Regions from separate parts of the Synechococcus sp. PH41509 genome, predicted to be linked through region 1. Evidence: predicted binding sites of a transcription regulator. Region 1 holds the regulator's gene; each other region holds the start of a gene.
The links. The regulator NtcA, encoded in region 1, controls nitrogen genes in cyanobacteria. The targets are predictions, from matches to a motif close to GTANCNNNNGNTAC.

Region 1 (7,864 bases):
TGGCCGTTTGCGGCTGCGTGCTCAAGGCAGTGCTGGTGGTCACAACGGACTGCGTAGCACCATTCAGCATCTCGGCACCCAGGCGTTCCCCAGGCTGCGGATCGGGATTGGTGCTCCGGCTGAGAACCCTGCCGAGCGTCGTGCCCGAACGGTGTCTCACGTGCTTGGTCCCTTTAGCAAGCTGGAGCAACCCTGTGTCGGCGCTGTCTTGGATGCTGTCCTGGAAGGGATTCATCGTCTTCAACGTCAGAGTTTTGAGCGTGCTGGGACCTGGATCAACGGGTTTCGCTACGACCTGGAGTCCGACGACTGATGCCGGCTCTTCCGGCGACAACAGCCCATCTCCGGGTGCTTCGCCAATGTTTTCAGGCAAAATGTGTGGAGGGTGAGGTCTCTGCCGGAGGCTTCGAGTGGCAGTTTTCCTGGGCGTTTGACCGCGGCGAGTTGATGGTGGAGCCGTCCTTAGGACGTGCCCTGATCGAGGATGCCTTGCGGCGGTTCCTGGTGCGTTCTGATTACAAGCTCGAACCAGGAGGTGACTACACCTTCATGGTCAGGGCCAGGTTTTGAGCAAGAACGTGGGTGCAGGCTCTGGCCATTGCAGGCGGCAACCCAAGTGCTCTTCCAGCATGACTAAGGCGGCAACAGCATCCAGGTCCACCGGTGGAATGCGCAGCCCTTTCGGCAGCACTCGGCGCCAACCCCGTGCAGGCCACAGCGTCCAGTAACGCTGTCTTGCCCGAAGGGTGGTTCCCTGCTCCGGAATCACGCTGAGGCTGCCGAGGCGTTCCAGCCGCTTGATCCACGCTTGGCTTCCTGTTCCGTCGCCAATCAGGATGCGATCGAGAGGTTGGTCTTGATTCCACTGCTCGAGCCAGGGTTCCACGGCCTCTGGGCTCAGAACATGGCCCTCGCTGACAAGACCACGCTGAAGATCGGCCAGCACAAGGCCACATTTGCAACGGCCTGGGTCGAGCACGGCCACTCGCTTCATGGGGATGCCTCAACCGTGACCACCACAGGATCGGCGCTGTCGCTGATCCCTGCGGCAATCACCTTCAAGACCATGCTTTGGTTGGGTCCCTCCAGCAATGTCTGGGCCAGTTGGGAGAGTGCGGATCCATCGAACTGCAGTCCTTCCGTAAGGGATCCTCGCCGTTGCACCTCGGCGTAGGCCGAGGCCAAGAGAAGGTTCAGTCTCGTTCGAATGCCCTCCGGTGTGCGTTCATCCGTTTGCAGTGTGGTGGTCGCCAGCACGTCACCGCTTTGCACCACCGGGCGGTTGGGACGCACTTCGGGGAAGGCGTACACCGCCGTTTCACCACGCAGCACATTGGTGGCGGAGCGCAGCGAGATCACCCAAGTGTCAGGCTTGCGGATGATGTTCTGCAGACGTTCCACGTCACTTCGAGGAACGCGGATCAACTGTCGTTCGGGTGCTTCCCCAGGCCTCACCTTGCCGTAGGCGTTGATATTGGCCTCTTGAAGCAGCCGGTCGACAACCTGTTTTGCTTGATCCGGAGCATCGAGACGAACCGTTGCTCTCGCCAAGGTCTGTCCGCTACTGATCACCACTGATCCACGCCTCAGGGCGACCAGGTTGAATTCGAGTTCCTTGAGTTCCTGCTCGCCAGCTCGGATGCGGCTCCGCACGCTGTTCAATTCGGCCTCCGTGCGCTGGATATCTGCATCGCGGGAGGCGATGTCCTGGCTCAGACGCTCACGTTCTGCCTCGAGTTGGGCGCGTTCGTTCTGCAGAGGAGCCAGTTCGCGGCGCAGGATGTCAGCCCGTTGCTGCGACTGCTTGAGCTCAGCGGCGATCCGGTTGGTTTCTTTTCGGGTCTCTTCCCTTTCTCGTTCGGCTGCATCGAGTTGCCGTCGACTGTCCTGGAGCCGGTCTTGCAGAGCATCCAGTTCAAACAGGCCCACTCGCAGTTGGCGGCTCACCAGCAGCAGCAGGCCGAGCGACAGTGCGCTGATCAGGCTGCCGGTCAGCACCGTGATCAGAACGGCGGTCCGTCGCGGCCGCATCTTGAACAGACTCAGGCGGGCCTTGCCGACACGACTTCCCAGCCGGTCACCAAGGGTCGACAGAACGCCTCCGAGCACCAGCAGAACCAGGATCAGTGCCCAGCCACTCATGGCTGCACCTGTGGGTTGAGGTGTTGACTAGCTGAATCGTTTGGCCAGAGCGATTGGATCCAGAACGGTGATTTTTTTGCGGTCAATCTGAACCAGACCGGATTGACGCAAGTCTCCCAGCAGACGTGTGATTGTCACGCGCGTTGAGCCAATCGCTTCGGCGATGGCCTGATGGGACAGGCGCAGGTCGATGGTGATTCCCAGTTCATCCGCTACGCCGAAATCCCTGCACAGCACAAGCAGAAAGCTCACCAGTCGGGATGACATGTCCCTGTGGGTCAGCGTTTCGATCATCGTTTCGGTTTGAAGAATCCGACTGGACAGGCCCTGCAGCAAGCGCAGGCCAACGCTGGTATCCGCCTCTATCGCCGCCTTCACGGATGTCGCTGGCGCCGTCACCATCTCGACTCTGGTGAAGGCTACGGCGTGGTAAAAACGATCAGATCGTTGACCGGTCAGCAACGACAGTACCCCGAAGAGGCTGTTTTCGCGGAGCAAGGCCACTGTGATCTCTTCTCCTGACTCGTAGACGCGGGAGAGACGGACAGCTCCGCGGCGGATCAGATAGACCCGTTCAGCAGGATCTCCAGGGAAAAAGATGGTCTTGTTGCGGTCCACCAATTCGCTGCTTGCGCCGTCCAGATCCCGGATGATTTCCAAGAGGGAGCGGTTGGCCGGTTCTGTGCTTGGGGTTGGGGCCACCATCTGCGGGGTGTATCGGCTGAAACCTCGGCTACTGGTCATGACAACCCCCTGGTGAGGCGAAGCTACGGAGCTAACGGTGGCCGCCGTGTAGCGGTTATTACGTAACTCTGGTGTGCTCGTTCATGGCTTGGCGTTGCGCCTGCATCAGCGAAGTCAATCCAGGCTCAGCCAGATCCAGTAATTCATTGAGCTGGCTGCGGCTGAAGGGCGCCCCCTCTGCAGTTCCCTGGATCTCCAAAAGGCGACCATCGCCAGCCTGCACAACATTCAGGTCCACCTCAGCTCTGCTGTCTTCGCTGTAGTCCAGATCCAGCAAGGCCTGGCCATTCACCAGGCCGACGGACACGGCCGCCAACTGGTCGACCAGTGGCGATTGCTCCAGAATCCCCTCATCCACGAGTGAAAGGCAGGCTTGCTCAAGGCCGAGCCAAGCTCCGGTGATGGATGCTGTCCGTGTTCCGGCGTCGGCCTGGATCACATCGCAGTCGATCAGCAAGGTGCGCTCTCCAAGACGCTTCATGTCGATCACAGCGCGAAGGCTTCGGCCGATCAACCGTTGAATCTCCTGCGTGCGGCCCGACAATTTCATGAGCTCCCGTGATTGCCGCTGCGGCGTGGATCCCGGCAGCAGCCGGTATTCGGCGCTGACCCACCCCAACCCTTCTCCCTTCCGCCAGCGGGGAACGTTGTCCTCCAGGCAGACGCTGCACAGAACAGCGGTTCGGCCGGTGTGAACCACAAGGGAGCTCAAAGCAAAACCCATGGGATTCCAGGTCACCGAGAACGGTCGTAACTGCTCAGGGCGACGGCCATCGGTGCGGCTTCCAGCGGGTTGGCTCATCGGTGGTGTGCAGTTCTTCAAGCCTCGCAGGCGGTTGGTTCTCGCCCGTCCAAACACCATGGGTGGTGTCAATGCACTTGTGGAATGTCATCTCGCCGCTACATTCAAGGTCTTGCCGGGATCACCCGGACGGATGTTGCCGTGATGACCACAAGCCTTGCCGACCCCCAAGCGTTCCAGAGCTCTCTGGATCGGGATCAGCAGGCTTTGCAGCGGGCCGGATTCAGGTCCCTGCCACCTGTTGCAGATCCTCCACCGCTGTATCTGGTGGCTCCCGAAGGGCAGCTGCAGGTGCACACGGCGCCCTATCGCGGCAGTTTCGCCAGTGTTCTGAGTCAAGCGATGCGTGCCGCTGGTCTGGGCAGTCGTGTTCTGATCAGTCAGTTCCTCAAAGGGGGCGTGCAGCAGGGGCCCGCAGGTCGCGTCCAACTTTGTGGAGGACTGGTCTGGCTGCGGCCTGAGGTGCCTCTCTGCCTCTCCTCGCCGAATCACCCCGGCGGTGCCGAGGCGGTTGCTGCCGTTTGGTCCATCTGTCGTCAGCATTTGATTCAGGGAGATCTCGACCAGTTGGTCCTGGATGAAATCGGCCTTGCTGTGGCCTTCGGTTATCTCGATGAAGCGGACGTGATTGAAGCTCTCGAGCAGCGGCCGGCCTCGATGGATGTGATCATCACAGGACCTGCGATCCCCTCCGGCGTGGTGGAGATGGCAGATCAAGTCACGGAGTTGCGCCGAGGTTTCTGATGCTCAAGTGCGATCGCTGGATCACTGAACAGGCTGGGCAGGGAATGATCGAGCCATTCCAGAGCGGCCTCGTCCGTCATCTGGATCCGGAGCAGAAGCTGCGTCCGGTGCTGAGCTTTGGTTGCTCCTCCTACGGCTACGACCTACGCCTGTCTCCTCAGGAATTTTTGATCTTCCGGCACGTTCCCGGCACGGTGATGAATCCCAAGCGGTTCAATCCGGCCAATCTCGAGCCCACTCCTCTCCATGAAGATGAGGACGGTCGCTATTTCATTCTTCCGGCCCACTCCTATGGCCTTGGCGTGGCGCTTGAAAAGCTTCGTGTTCCTCCCAATATCACTGTGATCTGTTTGGGCAAGAGCACCTATGCCCGCCTTGGAATCATTGTGAATACCACCCCGGCGGAAGCCAGCTGGGAAGGGCACCTCACCCTTGAATTCAGCAATAGCTCAGGTGCTGACTGCCGGATCTATGCCGATGAAGGCATCTGTCAGCTTTTGTTTTTTGAGGGTGATCCCTGTGCGACCACCTACAGCGATCGACAGGGCAAATACCAGCACCAGCCCGAACGTGTAACGCTCGCCAAGGTTTAGATCTCCCCGGTTTAAGGGGCCAGTCGTGCTCGATGCAGCCTGCTTTTTTCGTACCAGGCGGCGAACTCAGGAGCCCAATCCACCATGTGGGGCCACATCAGATCGCAGAGCTGGCGTATCTCGAGTTGTGCATCGAGTTTGGCCCGTAGATCCATGAAGTGGAGAAACGCGCGCAAACTGAAGCTCACCACAAAGTGCTGGCGATAGTCGAACGGAAGGATGCCGCGGGCGTGCTCCTCAGAGAAGCCAGCTTGGAGAAGATCCCTGTATCGCTCGGCAGCGCTTCGGCACAGGTCAAGATCCTGGTTGCGCAGCTCTTCGGTGTAGGCATATTTCTTGCCCTGCCTGTCGCTGTAGTCGCCGGCGGGCCGCAAATAAAACACCTCTTCAAGCTCTAGGGCCCCATCCGCTGCTTGGCAGATGCGATCGCCCGTATAGCGCATCGATTGCACATCAAAGCTCACCCCGACCCGATGGGTGCGGGCCTGCTGCATCACCGAATGAGGGAACCAGCCCACGTTCAGCACGATCTGTGCATGTTCCATGGGGCCGTAATGGCCGCGCTCTCCGGATAGCAGACGTTTGACGCAGATCTCCCCAGCCCGTTGTTCATCAGGCCAACTGGCACGATCACCGGCCACAAAACCTTCGCTGTAGTCCTGATGCATGGCCGCATAGATGCATTGCTGCGGGTTCGGCGTGGCTGCGATCAGATCGACCCGAAAGCGGTCCATGGGAGCGTCAGAGTGACGAGTTGTGGTGATCATGGCGAGGTGTGTCAACCATGGCTGCGAGGTCCGGCTGTTGGTTGGCTCGATACTCCCGCCAATGTGCTGTCCGCGGAGGAGGGGTCAGGCAGACGGCTGATGCTCCCAACGCCAGGTAGGGCCGGCAACGGCTGATTCTCAAGCAGTGCAGCACTCAAGATCTGCAGTTCTTCTGAGCTGCGCAGGCCGAGGGATCGGCCCCTTGGTTCACCCTCGGCGTTGAACAGGTTTAACTGAGGAATGCCGTTCACGTCGTAGCGATCAACCAGGTCTTGCCAACGGGGATTGTCGACGTTCACCAGAACAACATCGAGTCGCTCTCGGGAACTCTGCTCCAGTTCCAGCATTGCGGGAGCCATTTCTCTGCAGACCTGGCACCAGTCGGCGTAGAACTCGATCAGCGTGGGACGTCCGTTGCTCAAAGCAGTCTGCGGGTCGAGGGATCGTCTCGCCAGCTGCTCCATCGGGCTTTCGCTCTGAATACCGCCTCGCAACATCACCAGACCCAGGGCGAGAGCAACCGCGACCAGCACAAGCACCCACCGCTGTGCCGTGCCCAGGGGAGAAGACTCTGGGGTGCGTGTCATTACGACTCAACCGCTTCAATCACTCTGGCAGCTCCTCAGAAAGCCCGCGGCTAGCTTGCACCCATGCCAATTCTGAGACTGCTGAGCCTTCCGGTTCGGGCGCCTTTGCTGACGGTGCTGTTTCTCGTTGCGGTTGTGCTCGGCAACCATTGGCAGGTTGTTCAGCCCACGTTCACCTCTCTCTACGGGGTGAGTTCGGCCTGGTTCTGGGGCCTCGTGCTGCTTCAAGCCGAGGTGGTTGTCGTGTTCTGCACGATGCCGGATTTGCTGTTGCGACAGGTGTCGACGCTTATGGCGTCCAGCCGGGTGATGACGTTGGTGGTCACGTTGCTGGTGGTGATTACCAGTGGCATCTACCTGCTCAAGCTCAATGTGCTGACCGATGTTCTGATCCTGGCTTCAGCCTTGCTGTTGGCGCGGCTCGATCTGATTCGCATTGGCGTCCTGCCAGGTGCCAGGACGTGCCTATTCCTGATGAGTGCTGTCGTGATCGGCGGCATCGTCGCTGGCACGCTTCTGCCAAACCCAACGGCCAACCTCTTCGCAGGAGGGTTGATCACCACCTGAGTAGCCGATCAGGTTGTCGAGCACTTTCTTGGTGTAGAAGCGTGTTTCTGGGTATGGAATGCGTTCCACCCAGAGCGCAGCATCTTCCCAATCCGTGGGCTGAGGCCATGAGGCGACGGCGCCCGGCCCGGCGTTGTAGCTCGCAATACTGCGAAAGGGGTCGTTCCCCCACCGCTCCAGCAATTGGTTGAGGTATCGCGCTCCCAGTTGGATGTTGTCGGCGGGATCCTGCAGCATCAGCGTGCTGGTTGGCTCGCCAGCCATCTCCGTGGCTGTGGATGGAAGCAGTTGCATCACGCCAACGGCCCCTGCGGGGGAGACGACCCCAGGTGCAAAGCGTGACTCCTGTTTGGCGATCGCTCGCAGCAGATTGGCTTCAAGATCTTCCTCCTGCGCTGCTGCTTCCATCTCAGCGTGGAAAAGGCGGGGGAACTGGCTGCGGTGGAGGAGGTGCCGTTGCTGGCAGCTGGGATCACGCCAGCGGAGGCTGAGCCACCAGAGCTGATCCAGTCCCATCCAGGTGTCTCCGACGGCAAGGCGCAGCCTGCCTTCGGCGAGACGTTCTTCGGGTGGGAGCGTGATCACAGGATCACGCTGTGCCTGCCAGATCTCCCAGGCTGCATGCACCTGTCCGAGCCGCCAAAGGGTGTTCACGAAGGCGTCTTGACTATTAAGGGGTTGCCAGGTCTGTGGATCCTTCTGCGGGTGTTGTTTGCGCAGATCCAGAGGTCCTGAGATCCCAAGGCGATCCATGGCCAGCCATCGGTAGTAGCCCGCTGGGAAGGACCTGATCAGGCTGCGCCAGGTGCGCTCAGCCTTTTCCGTTTCACCAAGTTCCTGGTGGCTGAGCCCAAGCCAGAACAGCCTGCGTGCCTCCAACGGTGGTGGCAGAGGGCCCTGCTCGCTGCGGCGGTCCAA
Region 2 (7,864 bases), on a different contig from region 1:
CCTGGGGCAGATCGCGAACGTTGCGCTCGCGGCGTCGGTCCCAGGTCGAAGGAAGGTCCATCCACACCTGTGGATAGCGGCTGGCCCAGTCGAGCCAAGGTGCATCAAAGAGCAACTGCTCGGGATAGATCCCCTGTTGAGCCTCCTGCCAATCCTGTTCCTGGAGTTTGTTCATGTCCAGGCGCAGTTCACCAAGCACCTCGGTGGACACGGCTTCCGTTTTGGGAACGGCATCGGGTGCCACCCATTCCATCAGCTTGGTGCTCAGCTCTTTGTGGGCAAGGCCCGCGATGCTTTTGCCTTGCTGAAGCGTTTTGTACGCAAGCTTGCTCAGGGGCGTTGACGCCATCGCGGATTCAGACAACAGCCCTATTCCAGCGGATGTGACGCGCAACTGCGTGCCAAGCAGTCCACAAAAAAACCCGCCTCCTGGGAGGCGGGTCGTGGGGCTCAACGAGCGCTGATCAGGCGTCGTAGTACATGGTGAATTCGTGGGGGTGAGGACGCTGACGCAGCTGCTGAACCTCTTCGTATTTGAGGTCAATCCAGTTGTCGATGAAGTCGTCGCTGAACACACCGCCAGCAGTGAGGAAGCCACGATCGGCGTTCAGAGCTTCCAGGGCACCATTAAGGGAAGCCGGGACCGTTGCGATCTTCGAAAGCTCTTCAGCCGGAAGCTCGAACAGATCTCGGTCTTCACCGTCGCCGGGATCGATCTGGTTCTTGATGCCATCCAGGCCAGCCATCATCATGGCGCTGAAGGCCAGATAGGGATTGGCCAGGGCATCACCGGAGCGGAATTCGAGGCGCTTGGCCTTGGGGCTTGGGCCGGTGAGAGGAATTCGCACAGCGGCGGAACGGTTGCCCTCCGAGTACACGAGGTTCACTGGAGCTTCGAAGCCGGGCACCAGACGCTTGTAGCTGTTGGTGGTGGGGTTGGTGAAGGCCAGGAAAGCCGGAGCGTGCTTAAGGATGCCGCCGATGTACCAGCGGGCTGTCTGAGACAGATTCGCGTACGTGCCTTCGCCGAAGAACAGCGGCTGACCCCCTTTCCAAAGGCTCTGGTGCACGTGCATCCCTGTGCCGTTGTCGTTGAACACCGGCTTGGGCATGAATGTGGCTGTTTTCCCGTACTTCTTGGCCACGTTGCGCACGACGTACTTGTACGTCATGACGTTGTCGGCTGCCTGGATCAGCTCAGCGAATTTCATGCCGAGCTCGTGCTGGCCTGCGCCGGCCACTTCGTGGTGGTGCTTCTCGGTGGGGATGCCCAGTTGCCCCATCAGTAGAAGCATCTCGGAGCGGATGTCCTGGGCTGTGTCGTTGGGAGCAACGGGGAAGTACCCCTCTTTCACCTGGATTTTGTAGGCGAGGTTGCCGCCTTCCTCAATTCGACCGGTGTTCCAACCCGCCTCGATCGTGTCGACGCTGTAGAAGGATCCACCTTCGGCCGAGTTGTAGCGGACGTCGTCGAAGAGGAAGAATTCAGGCTCAGGACCGAAGAAGGCCATGTCGGCCAGCCCCGTGCTGGCGAGGTGATTCAAAGCACGTTGGGCCAGGGCGCGAGGACAGCGCTCATAGGGCTGACCGGTGCGCGGCTCCTGAATCGAGCAGATCATGCTCAGGGTTTTGTGCCGATAGAACGGATCAACCCAGGCCGTGTTGGCGTCGGGCACCATGGCCATGTCGGAGGCCTGGATGCCCTTCCATCCACGGATGGAGGAACCATCAAAGGCCAGGCCCTCAGTGAAGGATTCTTCCTCCAGTAGATCGGTGCAGACCGTTAGGTGCTGCCACTTTCCGTGCAGATCGGTGAATTTGAGGTCGATCAGTTCGATGCCTTCGTCCTTGATCTGGCGCAGGACGTCCTGGGGGGATTTCGACATAAGAAAGGACTGCTCGACTGAATTGTGCAGTGATGTGACCGTATAGAGCCACAAGTCACCATTTTGTATCAAGGGGTACGTTCCAACAGCCTGGAGTTAACTGCGTAACCGTTTCTGTCAACTTGGCTGAAATGCAGGCCTGCCAAAGGATTTGCCCGCTTCAACGGTGTTAGCGTCCGCGGGGGATCCTCTGGAGATTCAGGTAAATGCGCGATGCAATCAGCGGTCTGATCGGTCGCTACGACCAGCTGGGTCGTTATTTCGATCGTTCAGCGATCGACAGCATCAATGCGTATCTGGATGAATCCACGATGCGGATTCAGGCCGTTGAGCTGATCAATGGTTCAGCCGCCGAAATTGTGCGTGAGGCCAGCCAGCGGCTGTTCCGGGATGAGCCCGACCTGCTCCTGCCCGGCGGAAACGCCTACACAACCCGTCGGCTCGCTGCCTGTCTGCGGGACATGGATTACTTCCTTCGCTACGCCAGCTATGCCCTGGTTGCCGGCGACAGCACGATCCTCAATGAGCGTGTTCTTAACGGGCTGGACGACACCTACAAGAGCCTTGGCGTTCCCACTGGCCCCACTGTTCGCAGCATCGTTTTGCTCGGTGAAGTCGTGGCCGAGATGCTTCTGGCCAACGGTGCGCCGTCCGAACAGCTCGCCACTGTTATGCAACCGTTCGATCACCTGGCCAAAGGCCTTGGTGAAACCAATGTGCGTCAACGTTGAGCGCAGAAGTTCAGCGCAAGATTTGAACAGATTGCAATCGAGCAGCACTCACCTCTTGCGAGGGGCATGACTGCGTAGGCTCATCACCACGAACCAATGATCAGGGCTTTGGCGACGACGAACTCTCTTCTTCCTGTTGACGATCGTCACCGCAAAGCCTTTGCACCGATCGGCACTCCCGATCGACTGCTTCTCGGACCAGGCCCTTCGAACGCGCACCCAACGGTTCTGAAGGCTCTTTCGCGAACTCCCATCGGTCACCTTGATCCGCTTTATGTCGAGCTGATGGGTGAGGTGCAGGAACTGCTGCGCTACGCCTGGCAGACGGACAACCGCCTCACGCTGCCAATGAGTGGCACCGGGAGTGCCGCCATGGAGGCAACCCTTGCCAACACCGTCGAGCCTGGAGACACCGTTCTTGTGGCGGTGAAGGGATATTTCGGCCTCCGGCTGGCAGATATGGCTGGGCGATATCGCGCTGAGGTCAAAACCATTGAGAAGCCCTGGGGAGAGTGGTTTTCTCTCGATGAACTCGAAGCGGCTTTGATCGAGCACAAGCCCGCCATCCTGGCGATGGTCCATGCCGAAACCTCCACGGGTGTCTGCCAACCCATGGACGGCATCGGTGATCTCTGCCGCAAGCACGATTGCCTGCTGCTGCTCGACACCGTCACGTCACTAGGAGGAGTTCCGCTTTACATCGATGAGTGGAAGGTTGATCTCGCTTACAGCTGCAGCCAGAAGGGCCTGAGCTGCCCTCCTGGATTGGGACCGTTCACGATGGGCCCTCGCGCCGAGGCCAAGATGTCGGCCCGTCAGGGCAAGGTTCCCAATTGGTACCTCGATGTTTCCCTGCTGAATCAGTATTGGGGCAGTGATCGCGTCTACCACCACACGGCGCCGGTCAACATGAATTTCGGCATGCGCGAGGCATTGCGCCTGTTGGCCGAGGAAGGTCTAGATCAGGCCTGGGCTCGACACCGCAGCAATGCGGAATTGCTCTGGAGCGGCCTCGAAAGTCTCGGGCTTTCTATGCATGTTCCGGCCGACCGTCGACTGCCGACGCTCACCACTGTTCGCATCCCTGAAGGTGTGGATGGAAAGGCCTTCAGTCAGCATCTGCTGAACAATCACGGCATCGAGGTGGGCGGTGGTCTCGGCACCCTTGCTGGAAAAATCTGGCGAATCGGGCTGATGGGATACAACTCCAACCCAGAAAATGTGAACCGTCTCCTCAACCTGTTTGAGACAGAGCTACCCCGCTTCAGCGGTTCTGAAGCCGCCGCTGCCTGAACCAGCGCTCCAGCTGCCCTCTCGCCTCAGCCTCGCGCACACCGCGCAACACCTCCATGTGATGGTGTGCACTGGCATGGGTGGAGAGGTCAAGGCTGCCCCCCAAACCACCGCGTTTAGGGTCCGATGCGGCATACACCACTGCTCCCATTCGGGCCTGCACCAAGGCTCCCGCACACATGGGGCAGGGCTCGAGGGTCACGATCAAGGTGCAGTCGTTGAATCTCCAATCGCCCTGCACCACCGCTGCCTGCCGTAACGCCACCAGTTCGGCATGCCCAAGGGGGTCCATATGGTTCTGGCGTCTGTTGCGTCCATGTCCGATGGCCTTCCCGTTTCCATCCAGGATCACCGCGGCAACTGGTACCTCTCCTTCCGCGCCAGTGGCCTCGGCCCGCTGGAGCAGAACGTCCATCCAGCGAGTCAAGTCATCCCGCTGATCCACCGCCGTTACACGCTGTCCTTTGAGCACCATCCCACGAGACGCGAAGATCACTGAAGTTCACGGGTCTCCGTTGCAAGCCTGTTCCGAGTCTCAGCACCCATCGGATCGGCTCGCTCCGTTCGCCATCCCCTCGGCTGCAGACCCGGTACTGAATGACTTCTTGCACCGCAGTTCAGATCTGCTCTGCCGTTGGATCGGCTCGGCTGAACGAACGGGCCCGGTGCCCTTGATGCGCCCTTTGCCTGAGGTGGCTCCCGGGCTGGAAGGAGCTGGTGTCGAATCACTCCTGAGTGATCTGCAGCAAGTGATGGATGGGGCCTACCAGCCGTCTCATCCCGGTGCCTTGGCTCATCTTGATCCGCCCCCTCTCACCGCATCCATTGCGGCGGAGATGGTTTGCGCGGGCTTGAACAACAATCTCCTGGCAGAGGAACTGTCTCCTGGGCTGACTGGCCTGGAACATGATCTCTGCCGCTGGTTCTGCCACAGGATTGGCTTGCCGGCAGGATCCGGAGGCGTTCTGGCGAGTGGTGGAACCCTGAGCAATCTCATGGCACTGGTCTCGGCTCGGGCCGCTTTGGGCTCGATGCAGCGGGATCCCGTGCTCCTTTGCAGCCAAGACGCCCACGTCTCGATCAACAAGGCGGCAAGGGTGATGGGTTTGTCGGAGGATGCACTCCAGATGCTTCCGGTGGCCCCCGACGGCGGCCTCTGTCTTGACGCTTTGGGCGAGCGTTTGACAACACTGCAAGCCCAGGGCCGCCCTTGTCTGGCGGTGGTGGCCACCGCTGGGACAACCGTGCGTGGTGCCATTGATCCCCTCTCGGATCTGGCAGCTCTCTGTCGTGATGCAGGGGTCTGGTTGCATGTGGATGCAGCCATCGGCGGTGTGTTCGCCCTGAGCACCAGCCACGCATCTCTGATGCGCGGCATGGAGTTGGCGGATTCGATCACTCTGAATCCTCAGAAACTGCTGGGCATCACCAAAGCTTCATCGCTGCTGTTGCTGAGGGATCGCACCCACCTCCGCCAGGCCTTTTCAACAGGATTGCCCTACATGCAGGCGCCCAATGGGGTGGATCACGGTGGGGAGATCGGCTTGCAGGGAACCCGGCCCGCGGAGATCCTCAAGCTCTGGCTTGGCCTGCGTCAGCTGGGTGAGGCTGGGATTGAAGCGACCCTCAGCGGTGCCTTGCAACGGCGAAAGGCCTTTGCCTCCATGTTGGATCCCAACAAGCTGATGCTGTTGTCGGGTGACCTTCACCTTCTGGCGTTCCAGGCCAGGGAGGGGGGAATTGACGCTGCCGCTTGTTGGAGTGAAGAGACCCGCCAGATGCTTCTCTCTCACGGCTACATGCTCTCGAGACCCTTCTACGGCGACCGTTTCTGTCTTAAAGCGGTCTTGGGTAACCCGCACACCACAGCTCAGCATCTCAGCGACTTGTCCGATCGGCTGAATGCATCGCTGGCCTGAAGCCTGATCGTCCACAATCGCCCTCGTTTGAGGGGGTCCCATGCCGGAACAGAAGCAGGGTTCACGCTGGGTTGCGATCGTCACCGGTGCGATTTCAGTGGCTATTGGTGTGATCTATCTGCTGCTGATCACGGTGCTGGATGCCCGGGGGCCGATGCTCCCCCCTCCTGCTGAGGCTCTGGCCGGGGCGGAAGGCGCCCCGCTGCCGACTGCTGAAGCGGTTCCACCACTTGCCGCATGGCACTGGCCAGAAAGCGCTGCAGCGAGAGTTCCCGCCGATTGAGTTCAAAGGCCTGTTGCACGACGGTCTGCATCCCGCCGTCGCCCCAGTCTTGGTCTTGTTCGAAGTAACGGATGAAGCTGCTGCCGGCAATTCGGGTGAGCCATGCGGTGACCACCCCCTGGAGCACCTGACCAAGAATCAGGGTGGGCAAACTCAGGCTGAGGCTGGTGCCCAGCAAGGACATGGCCCCTTTGACGATGCCCAACTTGCCCAGGGTTTGCCCTAGGGACATGGCCAAGTCTTTGGCACGATCCCGGGACATCTCAACCCCGTAGATCTTCGCCATTTCCAGAATCATCTGGGCATTCACTGCTGCGGTACTCAACAGATCCACCCCTGGCAGTGGATTGGCAGCGACGATCCCAGCGCCCATCCAGCTGTAACGGTCGATGCAGCGTTTGGCTTCCCGGGAGCGCTGGTCGTTCAACAGGTCACGACCGCGGCTGTCGAGGGACCGACATTGGAGAAGGATGTTGTCGGCAATCAATTCCTCACCCTCGGCATGAAGCACGCCGGCGAGGCGTTGCAACAGATCGCTGACGTCAGGCATCGGCTGCAGGGGCCGACGACCGGGTTGAGGAATCGATTGAGGAGATGCACTGCAGGCCACCACATCGGCAGTGTTGAGATGTCCCTGGCAACGGGATCGAAGCACCTGCAGAAGCCGTTTTTCCTCATCCACACCTCGTAAATCTCGCTTGTTCAGCACCAAGAGCAGCCGCTTGCCGAGGCCAGCAAGGGATTGCACAACGGCGAATTCCGAGGCTCGGAGATCACCGTCCACCACCACAATCAACAGGTCGGCGCGTACCGCCCGACGACGGGCCGTCTCCTCGCGGCTGAGGCCTTCCTCTCCCGCTTCAAGGATCCCTGGGGTGTCGACAAGTTGCAGACCACGCTCTAACCCTTTCAAACGCAGGCGGTAGGCACGGCTGGTTTTTGTGACGCCCATGGGGGCACCCACATCGCCGACCATTTCATTGAGCAGCGCACGGATGAGCGATGTCTTGCCGCTGGATCCGGTGCCGAACACAACAACCACCAGATCCCCTCGCTTCAGTTCGTCTGCGACGCGATCGCGTTCGTTTTGCAGACTCCGGCGGCTGATGTCGTCCTGGATGCGTTCGATCAAACGATCGACATGGCCCAGGCTTGTATTTGCGGCGTCCCGGCGGTTCTGAGGAGCGGCGGCTGGCTGCCGCGGGTGTTGAGGGGGGCGTGACTTCCAGCGTTTCCACATGGGCCAGCCCACCTGCATCACCACAGTCACCAGCAGCACAAGACCCAGCAGCAGAACCGGCGTAAGCAGCCAGGGAGGCAAGAAGTAACTCAGATCCCACAGCAGGCTGCGGATGGTTTGAACGGCTACACCGATCACCACAAGTGCCACAAAGGCAACTGCAAGACCGATGAGCAACTTGGTTTGACGTTTCATGCCTGCGTCACACCAGCCTCAGGGCAAGTTTGGGTCAGCCACGGCTGGTGTCACCACGACGGGTCCAGAGATCGATGCCGAAGCAGAGCACAGCGAGATTGATGGCGACATCGGCTCCGTTGAAGATCGGGAAGTCGATCGGTTCGAGTGCCAGAAAATCGACCACGTAACCCAGGCGCCAGCGATCGAGCCCGTTGCCCAGGGTGCCGCCAAGAAGCGCTGCTGAAGCAAGTGCTTGCCAAAACGGCAGGACCCGTTGTCGCCAGATCCAGAGAATCAGCCCGATGCCGACCCCCAAGCTGAGAAGTCCAAGGAGG
Region 3 (7,864 bases), on a different contig from region 1:
ATGGCACCTCCTTCAGTGGTGACTCCGTTGTAAGGCGTCTTCAGGGGTGAGAACTGTGTTGGAACAAACCATCGGGAAAGCTGCAGCATGCATAAAAAAAGCTGCCAGCTCAGGGCACCGACCTGGCACAAGGAGATGGGCTGGGCTCCTGAGGCGGGCTAAAAGAGGTCTATCGCGAATAAAAGCCCCTTAAAAGATGACAGAGACAACTGTTCTGGACTTCAAGCTCAGCAACACGTTTGAGGAATATCGCGCATATATGAATGCGCCTGATCAGCAAGCGATGTTTGCCGAGATGGGAGTCAAGACCTTCTTTATCGGTGTCTGCAAAGACGACCCCCAAAGAGCGACAGTGATATTTCAAGGACCCGAAGACGTCCTCTACAACATCTTCACGAACCGAGAGACCAAGCCGATTGTTGAAGCTTCTGGTCATGTCTATGAAGGCACCGTGATCACTCGCTGGCTTGCGTAGAACCCTCTGAAGAGCAGTCAGTGAGCGCCTGAGGCTGGCTAATCAGCGGGGAACACTCAAGGCAGTCACGTTTGACCCATGACACGAGACACCCGCAAAGTCCCATTCCTGCTTGGAGAACTCGTTGCAGCAATGTCGCTACACTTATCACTATCAATGCAGCCATCCAATTGAAGGAGCGCTGATTGCACTATGGATGCAAAAGAAAACCGATAACAAGTATAAACTTCCGCCAAAAACAAGAAGCCATCAAATAAGTCCGATAGTAGCGAATAGACCTTTGCTCAGAATCATTAATAGGCATATTGAGGTGCCAGCTACCAAACTAAAATTAACTAATTGAAAAATCACTGGGCTCTGCAGCAATTCCAACTGTGCCGTCGGCTTTTGATCTTGATGAGATCCTTCCCAATAGGCGAAGACCAAACCCTTCTTGGCCACAAGCTTGTCACGAGTATTTAGCGAGCCGTAACCAAACTCACTAATCATTTGCGATTGCTGCTTAATTTTTTTACTCTCAGCCATAAAAACAGACTGTATCCAATTACTATGCGCGCGAATACCAATCACAATCCAAAAGATTACTGGAATGCACACAAGGATGTTTAGATAATCCATTAGACTAAAATCATATTCTGCCCATTAAATTCCTGAGCAGCTATTACTTTGATCACAGTCGCGCTGACATATCTTCCATTCCTCTGATTATTTTTGGCAAAGACGGCCAAGAATAGATGCAATATGCACACAAATTTGCTACGCAGAAAGGGCGCCTTGGCTAACCTTATACGAAGCATCCAGAAAAATGCCTCGAAAAGAACCACATAAAAACTAAACTCAACTAGCCTTGATTGATTATTACCTACTGCTTACTCATAGGCCATTGAACTACCGGGTAGCAATTTCATTGACAATCACGGCTTTAGACGGGCATTGAATTTCCTATTGTGATTCCGGGCTTCTTTTAATTGGAGCAGAAGCCTATTTCTTTATTGCAGCTGCCTGCTCGGCCGAAGCAGATTGTTCTTTCACACTTGCGGACGGGTTCTGCTGACCCTCTGAAGTCTCGCTCTTTGTTGCAGATGTTTTTTTATCAGATACAGATTTTTCTTGTTTGACTGCTTTTTCTTGTTTGGCTGCTGGCTTCTTTTTTGGTTTCAGCTTGCTTGCATCCAGAGCACTTTCACCAAAAGATTTATAACCCAGCAAGACCAGTCCGCCGACCACAGGGATCGAAGCGATACCACCCATGGCAATTTCAAATCCACTTAGAGCCATCTTTCATTTAAGCAAATACAATTGCAATACTGCACGATAAAAGCATTTCAGGATCTCAAAACGCACCATACGCAAGTATCAAATGGTCAAAATTTTGACTCTTTTTTGCATGGCAAATGTTTTGAACCTTCATTCTACTGTCACTTATTGTCTTGCCTCTTATTCTTTTGATGTAATTCTTATATTAAAGAATTTCCGGGTTAATTGGCCTCCCTTTCTTCCAGGGCTCGTTTACGATTCAATCTATCAAGCCAGAACTCCCGAGTTGACGCTATAGCAGGTCGCTTACCTGAGCGTCGATCAGATCTATCGGCAGAATTAGCATCTGAAATAATCGGGAAGTGCTACCGCCAGATTTTTTTTCATGCGATGTCTTTTGATCGTGATCCTTTTCTGGAATCACAATTTCAGTCTGGCAGCATCACAGTAAGGGATTTCGTAAGGGGCTTGCTGCTCTCTGAGCGTTTTTACAATGGATATGTTGCATGCAACAATAACGAGAGAATTGTCGAGCAGGTTGTAGGGCGGGTTTTGGGCCGTCCTGTTTATGGTTCAGACGAAAAGAGGTCTTGGTCTATTGTTATTGCTGAGCAAGGATTTTCAGGATTTGTTGATGCTGTTCTTGCCTCTCCTGAGTATTTTGAGAGATTTGGCAATGATGAGATACCTGAACAAGTTAATCGAACATTGCCAGGTCGTTCTCAGGGTGAGATGCCCATCTATCAGCGCCTGCCTCGCTATGGAGAGAGTTGGCGCGAGCGCTTGATTCGTGATGAGTTGATGTTGTCTATAGATGCTTTCAATAAAATTAGTCGTCCAATGACGGTATCCCGTCTGATTTACGAAAAGCCAAAGGGTCGTCTTCTCAAGCTTTGGCTTCTTTTCTTAATTGTTGGTGGCGTTGGAAGCCTTTACTTGGTGCTTTTAATATTCAGCCAAATGTTCACGATCCGCTGAAATCTTTATGCCAGCTTGATACAGATGTACACGCAAAAAAATCCGGTTGATGCAGCTTTTTTATCACATTCTGAACAGCTTCGTAATCTTCGTACGGGATCCGAACCGTCTTTAGGCGGAGGACTTCGTGACAAAGCAGTTTGGGTTGAGGAAATTGACTGCATTGGCTGCCGTTATTGCGCACATGTAGCGTCCAATACTTTTGTGATGGTTCCAGAAACAGGTCGCTGTCGTGCGATTCGACAAGACGGTGATTCAGTAGATCGAATCCAGGAAGCGATTGACACTTGTCCCGTCGATTGCATTCACTGGGTTGATTTTAAAGACCTCAACTAAACATGAGCCATTTACTCCCAAAGGAGCTTATAACCATGATTACATCAGCAGTGGCTTCTTTTATTAAATCAAAAATTCAAGAGTCTGGCATGTTAGGAGCTATTTCTTTTTTATTGGCAAATACTAACAATTAAAATTCTCAAAAATTGCGCAATTGAAGATGCGCTATCGACAGACAAATTCATCGGCTGATGTTTATTTCAAGGCTTGATGCTCCCGGTTACTACCGCCCGTAGCCGGTCGGTAATGGTTGGCTCGTGAGCAGCCGGTGAGAAACGCTGATCTGACTCCTCCCCTTCAAAAGAGGAGCCAGGCTGTGCATGCTGTGTCGGCGTGGGAAAGATCGCTAACACTCAGCGCCCAATGACCATGCAGGGGCCAATGGATGGAGGTGTGGACCCTCCAACAACACCATCACCCGGCGATGGGTTCAATGCTGTTCCTATGAGGCGAAAGCAGCGACCATATGAGCCGCAGCAATGTTGTGGCTTAAATCAGCTTCAGTGAATCATGCTGGTCTGACTCCCGGACCTCTTATTGGCAAGGCGTCAGGGCAGCGACCAGCGCCCTGAGAGAATCAACCCAAAACGAGAAAGCAGGTGGGCAAAAAGTCTGGCTTCACCAGTGCAGAGATCGAAGAGATCAAGCGTCTGTATCTGAAGGAAGGTCGATCGATTCTCCAGATCCCCAAGATCCTTGGCAAAGGCAGTGAAAACTCAGTGCGCAACGCACTGCAAAAGGCACGAATCAAAAATGCACCCGAAGAACGTATCAAGCTTGATCGGTTCAAGCCAGAGCAAATCTATGGAGAGGTCACCCTCTTGAAACGACTCACAAAATCAAAAAAGCTGAGATTCCACGCGAGATGCTCATGTGGTTATGAATTTGATGTTGACCCTTTTCGGCTGACATTGCCAGAGCATCACAAAGACAGAATTTCTGCCTGCCAACGGTGCAGTAAAGAAAAATAATCGCCAATACTTCGCGCTCTTCATGACAACTGAGACGACAGTCGATAAATAGCAATAGACACTTTTCCCTGTCAGGCCAAGGCCAGAAGGCGGTACCTGTATCAAGCCGAGGCAATTTTAACAATGGCTAAAGAATGAAGTATCCAGTGGAACCTTGCGGGCCAGCAGCAACGATGTAGAACTTGAAAACATTTTTATTCACGCCCTATTCAGCCATGGAACTCACTTTCTTGGGCAACAAATATGCAAAGTCAGAGAAAGTAACTTCCAGGCCAACAATCCAACTCAAATACATGGGTAAATCCTATCGAGCTGATCAAGTCAATTTGGTTCGTAATTCCTTTGTTCTGACTTATCGCGGCGTCTCCTATTCCAAGGCCTGAACAGGCTCAGGGGCCACCCCTGCCCTGTCGCCGCCGGCCTGAGCCCGGATGGGGCAGCAGAAATTACGGCGAAAAGATCAAGCATCAGCAAAAATGGCTGGATGAGATTTCTGGTCACAGCCCTCATCGCGTCATCGGCATTGACCTTGCCGGTGCTGAGTGCGGAACCGATTCCCCTCGTGGTGGTTCCTTTTGACGCGGCATGGGGATCGCGACGTCTTCCCATCCAGCCAGCAGCGCTTCTGCCCCCACCGCCAGTCCCCGACGCGAATCAGGACGCGGAATCCAAAACTGAACCGAGACGTCAGGGCCGCCGCTGGTGCCGTGGCCGTTGCTAAAGCCACCAGTGCTGTCGCACAAACGCGTTTTGTGTAAACCGAAGACATCACTTCTGACTCCAATCATGCGACGTGCGGCGCTGGTGATGGCCACAATCCTTTGGGGCTCCACGGTTCTCGCAGGCGGAAATCGGGCCACAGCCCAGGGGGCCTCAGAGCAGTTCGCCACCGCAGAGGCCATGCGCGTGGTCCCAAAAGGGGCAACGATCACCGACACAACCTGCAAAAGCATTGATGTGGGATTCAGCAGCCGCTATCAGTGCACCATCACTTACAGCCCCTGAGCAGATCAATGAAAGGCTTGCTTGCTCCATGTTGGGCCTTGCTGCTGCTTGGAGTACCGGCCGCGGGACGCGCCGCATTCGATGAGTGCCAGCTGATGGATCAGGTGCTGAATCGCCTGGGCAACGCCATGGCAATCAATCGAGCGATCATCGCTGAAAGCACTGACAGCGCAGCTGTTGCTGTTGCGAGCGAGGCTCTTACCCAACAGAACGAGAGCTATCGACGCACGAAACGTCAGCGCTCCAAAGCAGGCTGCGATGGCTGGGAACGGGACTAACGGATGCCAGGCAAGCTGGTGGAACGATGATTGAGAGACCTTGGCCGTCACCGTCTGCCAGAACTGCGGAAGCCGTCGGTTTCGTGCCGATCGATCCATGGCCGGTCGGCTGGTCTGTCAGAACTGCGGTCTTGCGGCAGGGAGCCGAGCCACACGCCCAACGCCCCTGAGCAGTAGGCGCAGCAACAGAAAGTTGTGGCTCGTCATCCTGCTTCTGGCGATCATCGTGCTTGTGGTGATCACGTCATGAGCAACTGAACAACCTCGGCCGTGTTTGCAGACAGGGGCTCGGATGCCAGCTGTTCGATGGCCTGACGCATCACCTTCTGGCGGTCGGATCCGTAACTGTTGCAGCGACTGAACACCTTGGCCATCCGTGAAGCTGTGATCGGATTCCGGGAATCAACCGCTGCGATTTGCTCAGCCATGAACCGATAGCCACTGCCATCGGCGGCATGAAAGGCCTGCACATTGGCCGTAAATCCGCCCAGGACGGCGCGGAGGGAATTGGGCGCCAGGGGGTCGAAACGCGGATGCTCCAAAAGCTGTTTCACCCGCTGCAAAGCGTTGGACCTTGGAGCTGATGCCTCCATCGCAAACCAGGCATCCAGGATCACGGGCTTGTCTTGCCAACGGTCGTAGAACAGCGCCATCGCCTGCTCACGCTCAGCGCTCTCCTGCGGCAGCAAAGCCCGCAGCGCTCCCCGCGCCAGGGTCATCGAGGGGCCAGAAACCGCCGCCAACGCCTCCGCTTGAACCGTGGCATCGCCCGCGGCGGCAAGCCAGCGCCAGGCCAAGGCCGTGAGGGCACGGCCGCCCTGGCCAGCCGGCCAAGCCAGGGTCCAGTCGACCCGGGCCAGCTCCAGGAGTCGTCGCAAGGACGACTGCAATTGAACGCCCATCTCCTGGGTCCACGCCCGGAAGGCTTGGTCCAGCGCCAGCGGATCTACCGGGGATTGCAACGCCTCCAGTTCAGCCATTCCCGGCAGCGCCAACAGTGCCGCCAGGTCCATGCCATCACCACCGTCGTAAGCGGAGATCCGCTGATCCAGGGCCTGAATCAAAGCCGCCTCCTCGGCAGGCTTCGGCTGGTTGTCAGCCCGCGCCAACAGCACCTGGCGTGCCAAACGCTGGGCTGCATCCCAACGGCAGAAGGGGTCATCATCGGAGGCCAACAGCTGCAGGCACTCCTCCAGCGGCTGGTCCAAACGCACGTGGACCGGCGCCGAGAAGCGGCGAAGCATCGAAAGGGCAGGGGGGGTGTCGCCGGGCTGGCCCTGCAGGGTGATGCTGGCGTGCTGGGCTTCCATCACCAGCAGCTGTTCCTCACCGATGCGACCCTGATCCCCCACGAGAGCCATGGCAATCGGCAGCACCAGGGGCTGTTTGTCCGCTTGTCCTGGCGTGGGGGGCGTCGACTGGTGCAAGTCGACCGTCAACCGACCCAATTCGGAATTCCACTGCCGCGAAATGTTGAGTTCCGGTGTTCCAGCCTGGTGGTACCAGCACTTGAAGCGCTCCAGATCAAATCCCAGGGGTTGTCCATCGCTGGTGGCGCCATCAGCGATGGCCTGAACAAAGTCCTCAGTTGTGGCGGCCGTGCCATCAAAACGTTCCACGTACACCTGCATTCCCTTCATGAACCGCTCAGGCCCAAGCAAGGTGCGAAGCATGCGGATCAATTCCGCGCCTTTTTCATAGATGGTTGTTGTGTAGAAGTTATCGATTGCCTGGTATTCCGATGGCTTCACCGGGTGGGCTGTGGGGCCAGCATCCTCGCGGAATTGGGTGTTGCGCAACATCGAAACATCCTCGATTCGCTTCACCGCTTCTGAATGCAGATCTGCCGTAAAACATTGATCCCGGAAAACCGTCAGTCCCTCTTTGAGCGACAGTTGGAACCAATCCCGGCAGGTGATGCGATTTCCACTCCAATTGTGAAAGTATTCATGGGCAATCACACTCTCGATGCGTTCCAGCTCGGCATCGGTGGCGGTCTCTGCATCGGCAAGAACAAGCTTTGAATTAAAAATATTCAGGCTCTTGTTTTCCATCGCGCCCATGTTGAAGTGGCGGACGGCAACGATGTTGTACTCGTCAAGGTCGTATTCGAGGTTGTAAACGGATTCATCCCACTGCATGGATCGCTTCAGCGACGCCATCGCATGGGCAGTGAAGGGTTCATCCCCCTCCTCCACATGCAATCGCAGGGTGACCTGCCGGCCCGACGCTGTTGTGTAGTGATCTCGAATCTCCCTGAGGTCTCCGGCCACCAAGGCAAACAAATAGGAGGGCTTGGGGAAGGGGTCATCCCACGTGACCGCATGACGATCAGCGCCAACGCGCTCGGTCTCTATTGCATTGCCATTGCTCAACAACACAGGGCAGCTGCTGCGACTGGCCTCAATCCGCACCCGCCAACGGCTGAGCACATCTGGACGATCCGGATGCAGGCTGATGCGCCGGAATCCTTCCGCTTCGCACTGGGTGCTCAGCAGACCACCACTGGCATACAAGCCTTCGAGAGAGCTATTGGAGTAGGGGTCCAGACGGCAACGAGTCTC
Region 4 (7,864 bases), on a different contig from region 1:
AAGCCGGACGGCAGCGTTTGTCGACGCGGGTTTTCAGCGGAAGACGTTCAGGGCCGCGAGTTGCTCGCCAGTTGGATGAAGCAGCTCGGCATGCACGTGCGTGTCGATGCCGCTGGCAATTTGATCGGGCGTCTTGATGGCCTAGATCCCTGCCGTCCTGCTTTGGTAACCGGGTCGCATCTCGACACCGTTCCCACCGGTGGGCGTTTTGATGGTGCCCTGGGTGTTCTTGCAGGTCTGGAAGCCTGCCGCGCTCTTCAGGACCAGGGCATGCGGCTGCGGCACGGCATTGAGTTGATCGCCTTTGCCGACGAGGAGTCGACCATGGTGGGTTGCAAAGGCTTGGTGGGGACGGCTTCCGATAACCCGGAGAGTTATGTCACCAGTAACGGCCAGTCGATTCAAGAGAATCTGGCGCGAATCGGGGGGCACTGGCCTTCGCTGGCATCGGCCCGACGCTCCGATGAGGCCTATGCGGCTTTTCTTGAGTTGCACGTTGAACAGGGCGGCGTTCTCGAGCAACGCGGCGATGCCATTGGTGTTGTGGAGGGTGTGGTTGGTCAGCGTCGGTTCAGCATCAATGTGCAGGGACAGGCCAATCACGCCGGCACCACACCGATGGGTCTGCGACAGGATGCCCTCGTTGCGGCTTCGCGCATTGTTCTTGCCGTCGAGGCCATGGCATCCCGCCACCCAGGAGATCCTGTGGCGACCGTGGGTCGACTGGAGGTTTGGCCCAATGCCGCCAATGTCGTCCCCGGCGCTGTCGCCCTGACGGTCGACCTGAGGGATGTTGATCCGACTGTTCTCGATCAATTGGTGGAGGAGTTGATGCAGCAGGTCGAAAGCATTGGTGCTGAAACGGGCTGCCCGATTTCGGTGGACCCACAGTTCAGTGTTGATCCCACCCCTGCTGATGCTGTGGTGATGGCCACGATTGCTGAGGCCTCGGCCGACCTCGGCTTGTCTCACAGCCATCTCCCCAGCCGAGCCAGCCACGATGCGCAGGAGGTTGGTCGCCGTTGGCCGATGGGCATGATTTTTGTTCCCAGTCGGGGCGGTTTGAGTCACTCAGCTGCGGAGTTCACCAGCGACGAACAGTGCTGGGCGGGCACTGCGGTGCTTTTGGAAACGCTGCTGCGGCTCGACCGCCAGCTGCCGTGACCTTTTCGATCCTGGCCCGTGATCCAAGCAACGGCCGCTTTGGCGTGGCTGTTGCCACCTGTCATCTGGCCGTTGGATCCACCGTGCCCCACATCCGCGCCGGAGTTGGCGCTGTGGCGACCCAGGCCCACACCAATCCCTATCTGGGGATCTGTGGCCTTGAACGCTTGGAGCAGAGTGCGGATGCGGAGAGTGTTTTGGCCAGCCTTCTGGCGGATGATCAGCATCGTGATCGGCGTCAGTTTCATCTGATCGACCTGGATGGTCGAACGGCCTGTTGGACGGGGCAGGATTGCGGGGTTTGGGCTGGGCACCGCCATCGGCGTGACCTGTCTGTCGCCGGCAATTGTTTGGTCGACGACGGTGTTGTGGAGGCGATGGAGCAGGCGTATCTCACCAGCGATCCCAGCTGGAAACTTGGTCGACGCCTGATGGCTGCCCTGCAGGCGGGGGAGGCTGCTGGAGGCGATCACCGCTCCGATTTCTGCACCTCAGCAGCGGTGCAGGTGAGTGGTGAAGCTGCCTTTCCGCTGTTGGACCTACGGGTTGATTTCCATGAGCGTGCGGTGGAACAGTTGATGGAGGTTTACGAACGCAGCCAGGCACTTTGGGCCCAGGAATGGAGGGATGAACTCTCAGAGTTGCCCATGCTCAACCGGTTGGTGGCTTAATAATTCGAGTTGGTTTGTGCCATTAAAAAAAGCCCATCAACACTGAGTGTCGAGGGCTTTTTGGAAAACTCTGAATGGCTCAACTGGGGACTGTGGCTTCCCACTCCACATTCAAACCAGCTTGACGCGCATCATTGACGAGGTCGTCGATGCAATCTGTTCCAAATGCAGCCTGGCCAGACAGCAAGGCATCCCATTCGCTGGCTGGGAAGTGGGTTTGCAGCCAGAAGACGCCGTGCACGCTGGAGGGGTTCACCTGCACAAGGCCTTGGTCGAGGCGGGAAGTGATGAGATCCAACGTCGTTGCTGAGGCTGGATCTATTACGCCCTAATCCTCGGAACTGGAATGTTCGAGTTGCTACAGATTGAGAAGTTGGCCTAGCGCGTGTAGCCCACCCCGCGGTAAACGAGCTGCACCGGAGTGCGGTGGCTGTTGATCTGGCGGGATTGGTACACGTTTCGGCGGTAGACCAGTTGCACACCGGGCTTGCCCTCAGTGGCGTTCTTTTGCTGGTACTGATGCCCGCGATAGAGAAGGGTGGTCATTGGAAGGTCCTCGAAGCAAGCTCAGGTCCCCGTTCCATGGCCTGAGGCGAACTGCGCTTCGCGTGGTGCGAAGTGAACGATCGGTAGCTGTTGCTACAGAACAATTCAAGCGTTTTCAGTCGTGGTGTTGGTGTTCGGTTCGATACTTGATCTGAAAAGTTTTTGCTTTTGTTTATTTTTATCCGTAGAAATTTGTTGGCCTTGCTGATGTGAATCACCTGGTCTTGCAGCACTTCTGCAGCTGATCGAGCGCAGTATTGAAAAAGTATCGACCTTGCTCCTGCAGCTTGTCTCCAAGCCAGCGCCACTCCCGCATCAGGCGTTCGGGCCCTTCAGGCCCAAGGGCGCTCATCACATAGGTGTGGTCGTTGGCGATCCAGCGTTGCAGTGCGTCTCTGTTGATCTCGAGGTGGCATTGCAGGCCAATGGCGTGATCGCCGATTCGAAACACCTGTTCCGCACAGTGCAGCGAGGAACCAAGAAGGGTTGCATCGCCCGGCAGGTGGATGCGATCGCCATGCCAATGCAGGACCAAGCTGCTGCTCGGTTGTCCCTGCAGTAAGGCCTCATCGCTCCGATCAGCAACCCAGTGGATTGCCCCCAGTCCCAGTTCCTTTAGCTGCTGTGGTGGTGCTCCAACCTGCAGGGGTTCCACGGATCCGCCAGCAGCGACAGCCAAGAGCTGCGCCCCCAGGCAGATGCCCAGCACCGGTCGACGCTGCTGGTGCCAGGCCGTCAACCAGTTCAGCTCGGCTTGGAGCCAGTCCAGGTCCGGATGATGCTGCTCGTTCACCCCCATTGGTCCCCCCAGCACCAGCGCGATGCTGTTCGGGCATTCACTTGGGTGCGGCAGGCGGTCGCCTCGGTCGGGCCGCAGGGTCCGGAGAGTCATTCCCCGTTCCCGTGCCAGTTGTCCCACCAGTTCGGGCCCTTCGTGGTCAACGTGCTGGATCACCAGCAGGGTGGTGCTCAAAGCAGCAGATAGCGCTGGGCGAGGGGCAGCACTTCGGCGGGCTCGCAGGTGAGCAGTTCACCGTCGGCGAACACCTCATAGGTCTGCGGGTCCACGCTCACCTGCGGCAGGGCGGAATTGAGTTTGAGAGCGCTTTTGCCCACGCTGCGGGTGTCCTTCACCGCCATGCAGGTGCGCTCCAGACCCAGCTGACTTTGGATATCAGCATCCATGGCGGCTGTGCTCACGAAGGTGAGGCAGCTGGGAGCCAAGGCTTTGCCGAAGGCGCCGAACATGGGCCTGCCGTGCACGGGCCCGGGGGTGGGAATGGAGGCGTTGGCATCTCCCATCTGGGCCCACATGATCGAACCGCCCTTGATCACCAGTTCCGGGCGAATGCCGAAGAAGCCCGGCTTCCACAGCACGAGATCGGCGAGCTTGCCGGTTTCGATCGAGCCCACCTCGCTGCTGATGCCATGGGCAAGAGCGGGGTTGATTGTCACCTTGGCGATGTAGCGCTTCAGCCGATGGTTGTCGTTACGGTTGGAGTCTTCCGGGAGCGCACCGCGCTGCACCTTCATCTTGTGGGCGGTCTGGAAGGTGCGAGTGATCACTTCACCCACGCGCCCCATGGCCTGGGAGTCGCTGGCGATGATCGAGAAGGCGCCGAGGTCGTGAAGGATGTCTTCGGCGGCGATCGTTTCGCGGCGAATCCGCGATTCGGCAAAAGCCACGTCCTCGGGGATTTTGGGGTCGAGGTGGTGGCACACCATCAGCATGTCGAGGTGCTCCTCGAGCGTGTTGCGGGTGTAGGGCCGTGTGGGATTCGTGCTGCTCGGCAGCACATTTGCTTCGCCGCAGATCTTGATGATGTCTGGGGCATGGCCGCCGCCGGCACCTTCGGTGTGGAAGGTGTGGATCGTGCGTCCCTTGATGGCGGCGATCGTGTCTTCCACGAAGCCGGCTTCGTTCAGGGTGTCGGTGTGGATGCACACCTGCACATCCATCCGGTCGGCCACCGACAGACAGGCATCGATGGTGGCCGGCGTGGTGCCCCAGTCTTCATGCAGCTTCAGGCCGCAGGCACCGGCGAGCACCTGTTCCTCCAGGGCTTCAGGGGTGCTGGCGTTGCCCTTGCCAAAGAAGCCCAGGTTCACCGGCAAGCCTTCGGCGGCCTGGAGCATTCGCCCGATGTGAAACGCCCCAGGGGTGCAGGTGGTGGCATTGGTGCCGGTGGCTGGTCCGGTGCCGCCGCCCATCAGGGTGGTGACTCCACTGGCCAGAGCAGTTTCGATCTGCTGGGGGCAGATGAAGTGGATGTGGGTGTCGATGCCACCGGCCGTGAGGATGTGACCTTCCCCAGCGATCGCCTCGGTGCCGGGGCCCACCACGATCGTGATCCCTTCCTGGGTGTCGGGGTTGCCGGCTTTGCCGATGCCCACGATCCGACCGTCTTTCAGTCCGACATCGGCTTTGACGATGCCCCACCAATCGAGGATCAGAGCATTGGTGATGACGGTGTCGACGGCACCCGCGGCTCGAGGTGTTTGGGACTGGCCCATGCCATCGCGAATCACCTTGCCGCCGCCGAATTTCACCTCGTCGCCGTACACGGTGAAATCCTTCTCGACTTCGAGGATCAGCTCGGTGTCCGCAAGGCGAACCCGGTCGCCAGTGGTGGGTCCGTAGGTCTCGGCGTAGGCCTGGCGGGAGATGCGGTAGGGCATGGGTCAGGCGTCGAGGGATCCGTTGATCTGGCCGTTGAAGCCGATGACGCGTCGAGCACCGGCAAAGGGAATGAGGTTCACGTCGCGACTGTCGCCGGGTTCAAAGCGGATGGCGGTGCCGGCGGGGATGTCGAGACGATGACCGCGGGCTGCGGCCCGGTCGAACTGCAGGGCGGCGTTGGCTTCGGCGAAATGGAAATGGGAGCCCACTTGCACCGGTCGATCGCCACTGTTGGAGACGCTCACCGTGGTGACGGGTCGTCCCGCATTCAGCTCAAGTTCACCCGGTTCGGGAAGCAGTTCGCCGGGAATGAGAGGTGCCATGGGTTCTGCCTCAGCGAATTGGGTCGTGCAGGGTGACGAGCTTCGTGCCATCGGGGAAGACGGCTTCGATCTGCACCTCGTGCACGAGCTCGGGCACGCCGTCCATCACCTGGTCCTGACGCAGCCAGGTGGTGCCCTCCTGCATCAGCTCCGCCACGTTCTTGCCGTCACGGGCACCTTCAAGCACCAGAAAACTGAGCCAGGCCACCGATTCGGGGTGGTTGAGCTTCAGGCCGCGGTTCAATCGTCGTTCCGCAAGCAGTGCCGCGGTCACGATCAGGAGTTTGTCCTTTTCCTGGGGACTGAGATGCATAGCGAAGCTCGGTCTTCTTCAGTGTGTCTCCGCTGCGGTCTCCAAAGCGTTCATGGTGGACGTTTGTCGGCGTAGAGGCTGTTCCTGCAGGGGCCAGACCCTGGGGATGCGTGGCGGTGTCAGTCCCCGGAGCGTTCGCGTGCGCTCCCAGATCCGACTGAACCAGAAGCGGGCATCACGGCTGGAGTTGCCGGAATAGCGGGCGATCAGCCCTTGCCCGAGGGTCCCGCAGCGCATCGTGCCCGTAAGCCCTTCACGGTCGGCCCGCGCTCCGTCCAGCAGTGTTGCCGTTGTTTCGGCGCTCATGGCCATGGGTGCGGCCCAGATCAGTGTTCCGAAAACCGGTGCACCAGCTAGGCCATGGGGCCCCTCCAGGCTGGCTCCGCCCAGTTCCACGCGATCAGCCAACTCCCATGTCGAGCTGGTTGAAGTGATGCGCTGAATCGTGAGGCTGGACCGCCATCGCCCCTGCTGCAGGGTTTCACCAGCGGCGGTTCGACCCAGGCGCACGATTTCTGCACTGACAAAGGAGGCATCCATTGGCAGGGTCACCGTCAGGTGCTGCTCGAACAAGGCATCGGCGTACAGCACCAATTCCTGCGGCAGCCATTCGAGATCACTGCCGCTGGCCAGCGAGCAGCACACGTGCTGTTGTGCAGAGCAGCCCTCAGGCTGCAAGCGGCTGCGGCCGATGGACCCGTAAACCTTCTGCGCCGCCACACTGGTGATCAGGCTGCGGCTGCTGGCTTCAAGCTTGATGTCGAGGCTGAGTTGATCGCCGCCCACCAGGCCTCCAGCGGTGTGCAGAATCGGCAGCTCGCAGCGTCCGTCATCACCGCTTTCACTGCGAAGCAATTTGAACGGAGCCGTGCAGCCCCCCTGGTGTCGGGTGCTGCCGTTGGCTGCACGAAACTGCAGGTCGCAGCGGCCGTGCCAAGGATCGAGACGTTGCATGGCTTCACGCTCCGCTGCCATCGCCTTCATCTCTGTAGCAACGCACACCAAAGTGCTGGTGATGTCTGGGCAGGCTTTCTCTGTGGAACTGGAAAGGAGATGGTGGTGACAGATGCAGTGGTGGTGTTGGAGCAGCGCCTGCAGAACAGCAGTGCCATGGCAACCCTGCACTTGCCGTTAACGGCTGAAGAGCGCACGGTATTGCGCGGTCGCCGCACCACTTCATGCGGTCGTCCGGTGCTGCTGCAGTTGCCCCGTATGGGCTCCCTGCAGCCTGGTGATCTGCTGGGCGATCAGTCCGGTTCGACCGTTGTGGAGGTGACGGCAGCGCCGGAAGCGTTGCTGCGGGTGCAGGGGTCGCATCCTCTGGAGCTGTTGCAGGCGGCTTATCACCTGGGCAATCGCCATGTCGCCCTGGAGCTGCATGAGCAGGAGCTGTTGCTCCCGGAGGATTCCGTGTTGGCCACGATGCTGGAAGGGCGTGGTTTGACGGTCAGTCGCTGCCTTCAGCCGTTTGCTCCCGAAGGTGGCGCCTATGGGGGGCATCAGCACGGATGACATCCCTGGCGTTGTTGCAACTGGTTAGCCCGGCGTTGCCCGTTGGTGCCTTCAGCTACTCGGAAGGTCTCGAGGTGCTGATTCAGGCTGGCTCCATCGCTGATGAGCAGGCCGTTCAGGCTTGGTTGGAGGCTGAATTGCAACGGGGCGCGGTGCGACTGGAGGCCGCTGCCTTGAGGCCCCTTGCAGAGTCGCTGGTGGGGTGGTCAACCCAGGCGGATGGCGCGGCCAAAGCGCGCCTGATCGATCTGGACGGTTGGCTGTTGGCCACCCGTGAAGCAGCAGAGCTTCGAGCGCAACAGCGTCAGATGGGAATGTCGCTGGTGCAGTTGATGTCTGACATGGGACAGGACCTGCCCGAACCTGTGCCCCTGAGCTGGCCAGCGGCCTGGGCTTGGGCTGCGGTGGGCTTGTCTGTTCCAACTAGAGACATGGTGGAGGGATATCTCTACGGCTGGGTTGCCAATCAGCTCAGTGCGTCGGTGCGGCTGCTGCCGTTGGGTCCGTCCCGAGCTCAGGTGCTGCAACAGCGGCTGCTACCGATGATTGCCTCGCAAGCGCAGCTGCTTCAGGCTGCCGATCCGCAGCAGCTCTGGAGCAGCGGTGTGGGTGCGGGCATGGCCCAGCTTGCCCATGCTGAGCTGTATTCACGCCT

Region 2: glnA (type I glutamate--ammonia ligase) is a predicted target of NtcA. The motif match lies at 1,952-1,965, and genes of this name have one in related genera.
Region 3: FZZ88_RS12275 (DUF4278 domain-containing protein) is a predicted target of NtcA. The motif match lies at 4,157-4,170, and genes of this name have one in related genera.
Region 4: FZZ88_RS04250 (DUF4278 domain-containing protein) is a predicted target of NtcA. The motif match lies at 2,465-2,478, and genes of this name have one in related genera.

The regions. Positions count from the first base shown of each region.
Region 1 is NZ_VTLD01000005.1:29,562-37,425, reverse strand. It holds gene pth (aminoacyl-tRNA hydrolase) at 1-313, shown strand, start outside; gene FZZ88_RS02415 (DUF3146 family protein) at 313-570, shown strand; gene FZZ88_RS02410 (pre-16S rRNA-processing nuclease YqgF) at 554-994, opposite strand; gene FZZ88_RS02405 (DUF3084 domain-containing protein) at 991-2,142, opposite strand; gene ntcA (global nitrogen regulator NtcA) at 2,170-2,886, opposite strand; gene rph (ribonuclease PH) at 2,945-3,688, opposite strand; gene FZZ88_RS02390 (cob(I)yrinic acid a,c-diamide adenosyltransferase) at 3,833-4,432, shown strand; gene dcd (dCTP deaminase) at 4,432-5,025, shown strand; gene thyX (FAD-dependent thymidylate synthase) at 5,037-5,759, opposite strand; gene FZZ88_RS02375 (thioredoxin domain-containing protein) at 5,804-6,379, opposite strand; gene FZZ88_RS02370 (hypothetical protein) at 6,443-6,946, shown strand; gene FZZ88_RS02365 (transglycosylase SLT domain-containing protein) at 6,845-7,864, opposite strand, start outside.
Region 2 is NZ_VTLD01000020.1:70,202-78,065, reverse strand. It holds gene FZZ88_RS06855 (class I SAM-dependent methyltransferase) at 1-349, opposite strand, end outside; gene glnA (type I glutamate--ammonia ligase) at 465-1,886, opposite strand; gene FZZ88_RS06845 (allophycocyanin subunit beta) at 2,093-2,617, shown strand; gene FZZ88_RS06840 (alanine--glyoxylate aminotransferase family protein) at 2,714-3,910, shown strand; gene FZZ88_RS06835 (nucleoside deaminase) at 3,882-4,385, opposite strand; gene FZZ88_RS06830 (aminotransferase class V-fold PLP-dependent enzyme) at 4,426-5,829, shown strand; gene FZZ88_RS06825 (YcjF family protein) at 5,958-7,547, opposite strand; gene lspA (signal peptidase II) at 7,582-7,864, opposite strand, start outside.
Region 3 is NZ_VTLD01000026.1:307,856-315,719, forward strand. It holds gene FZZ88_RS11520 (hypothetical protein) at 1-89, opposite strand, end outside; gene FZZ88_RS11525 (DUF3764 family protein) at 197-475, shown strand; gene FZZ88_RS11530 (hypothetical protein) at 725-1,093, opposite strand; gene FZZ88_RS11535 (hypothetical protein) at 1,457-1,753, opposite strand; gene FZZ88_RS11540 (phycobilisome rod-core linker polypeptide) at 2,123-2,710, shown strand; gene FZZ88_RS11545 (ferredoxin) at 2,735-3,046, shown strand; gene FZZ88_RS11550 (hypothetical protein) at 3,646-4,017, shown strand; gene FZZ88_RS12275 (DUF4278 domain-containing protein) at 4,233-4,400, shown strand; gene FZZ88_RS11555 (hypothetical protein) at 4,502-4,738, shown strand; gene FZZ88_RS11560 (hypothetical protein) at 4,804-5,022, shown strand; gene FZZ88_RS11565 (hypothetical protein) at 5,061-5,300, shown strand; gene FZZ88_RS11570 (TFIIB-type zinc finger domain-containing protein) at 5,341-5,550, shown strand; gene pepN (aminopeptidase N) at 5,540-7,864, opposite strand, start outside.
Region 4 is NZ_VTLD01000008.1:76,597-84,460, forward strand. It holds gene FZZ88_RS04235 (Zn-dependent hydrolase) at 1-1,164, shown strand, start outside; gene FZZ88_RS04240 (DUF1028 domain-containing protein) at 1,161-1,835, shown strand; gene FZZ88_RS04245 (hypothetical protein) at 1,915-2,133, opposite strand; gene FZZ88_RS04250 (DUF4278 domain-containing protein) at 2,214-2,381, opposite strand; gene FZZ88_RS04255 (type 1 glutamine amidotransferase) at 2,596-3,354, opposite strand; gene ureC (urease subunit alpha) at 3,351-5,060, opposite strand; gene FZZ88_RS04265 (urease subunit beta) at 5,064-5,384, opposite strand; gene FZZ88_RS04270 (urease subunit gamma) at 5,395-5,697, opposite strand; gene FZZ88_RS04275 (urease accessory protein UreD) at 5,716-6,651, opposite strand; gene ureE (urease accessory protein UreE) at 6,757-7,209, shown strand; gene FZZ88_RS04285 (urease accessory protein UreF) at 7,206-7,864, shown strand, end outside.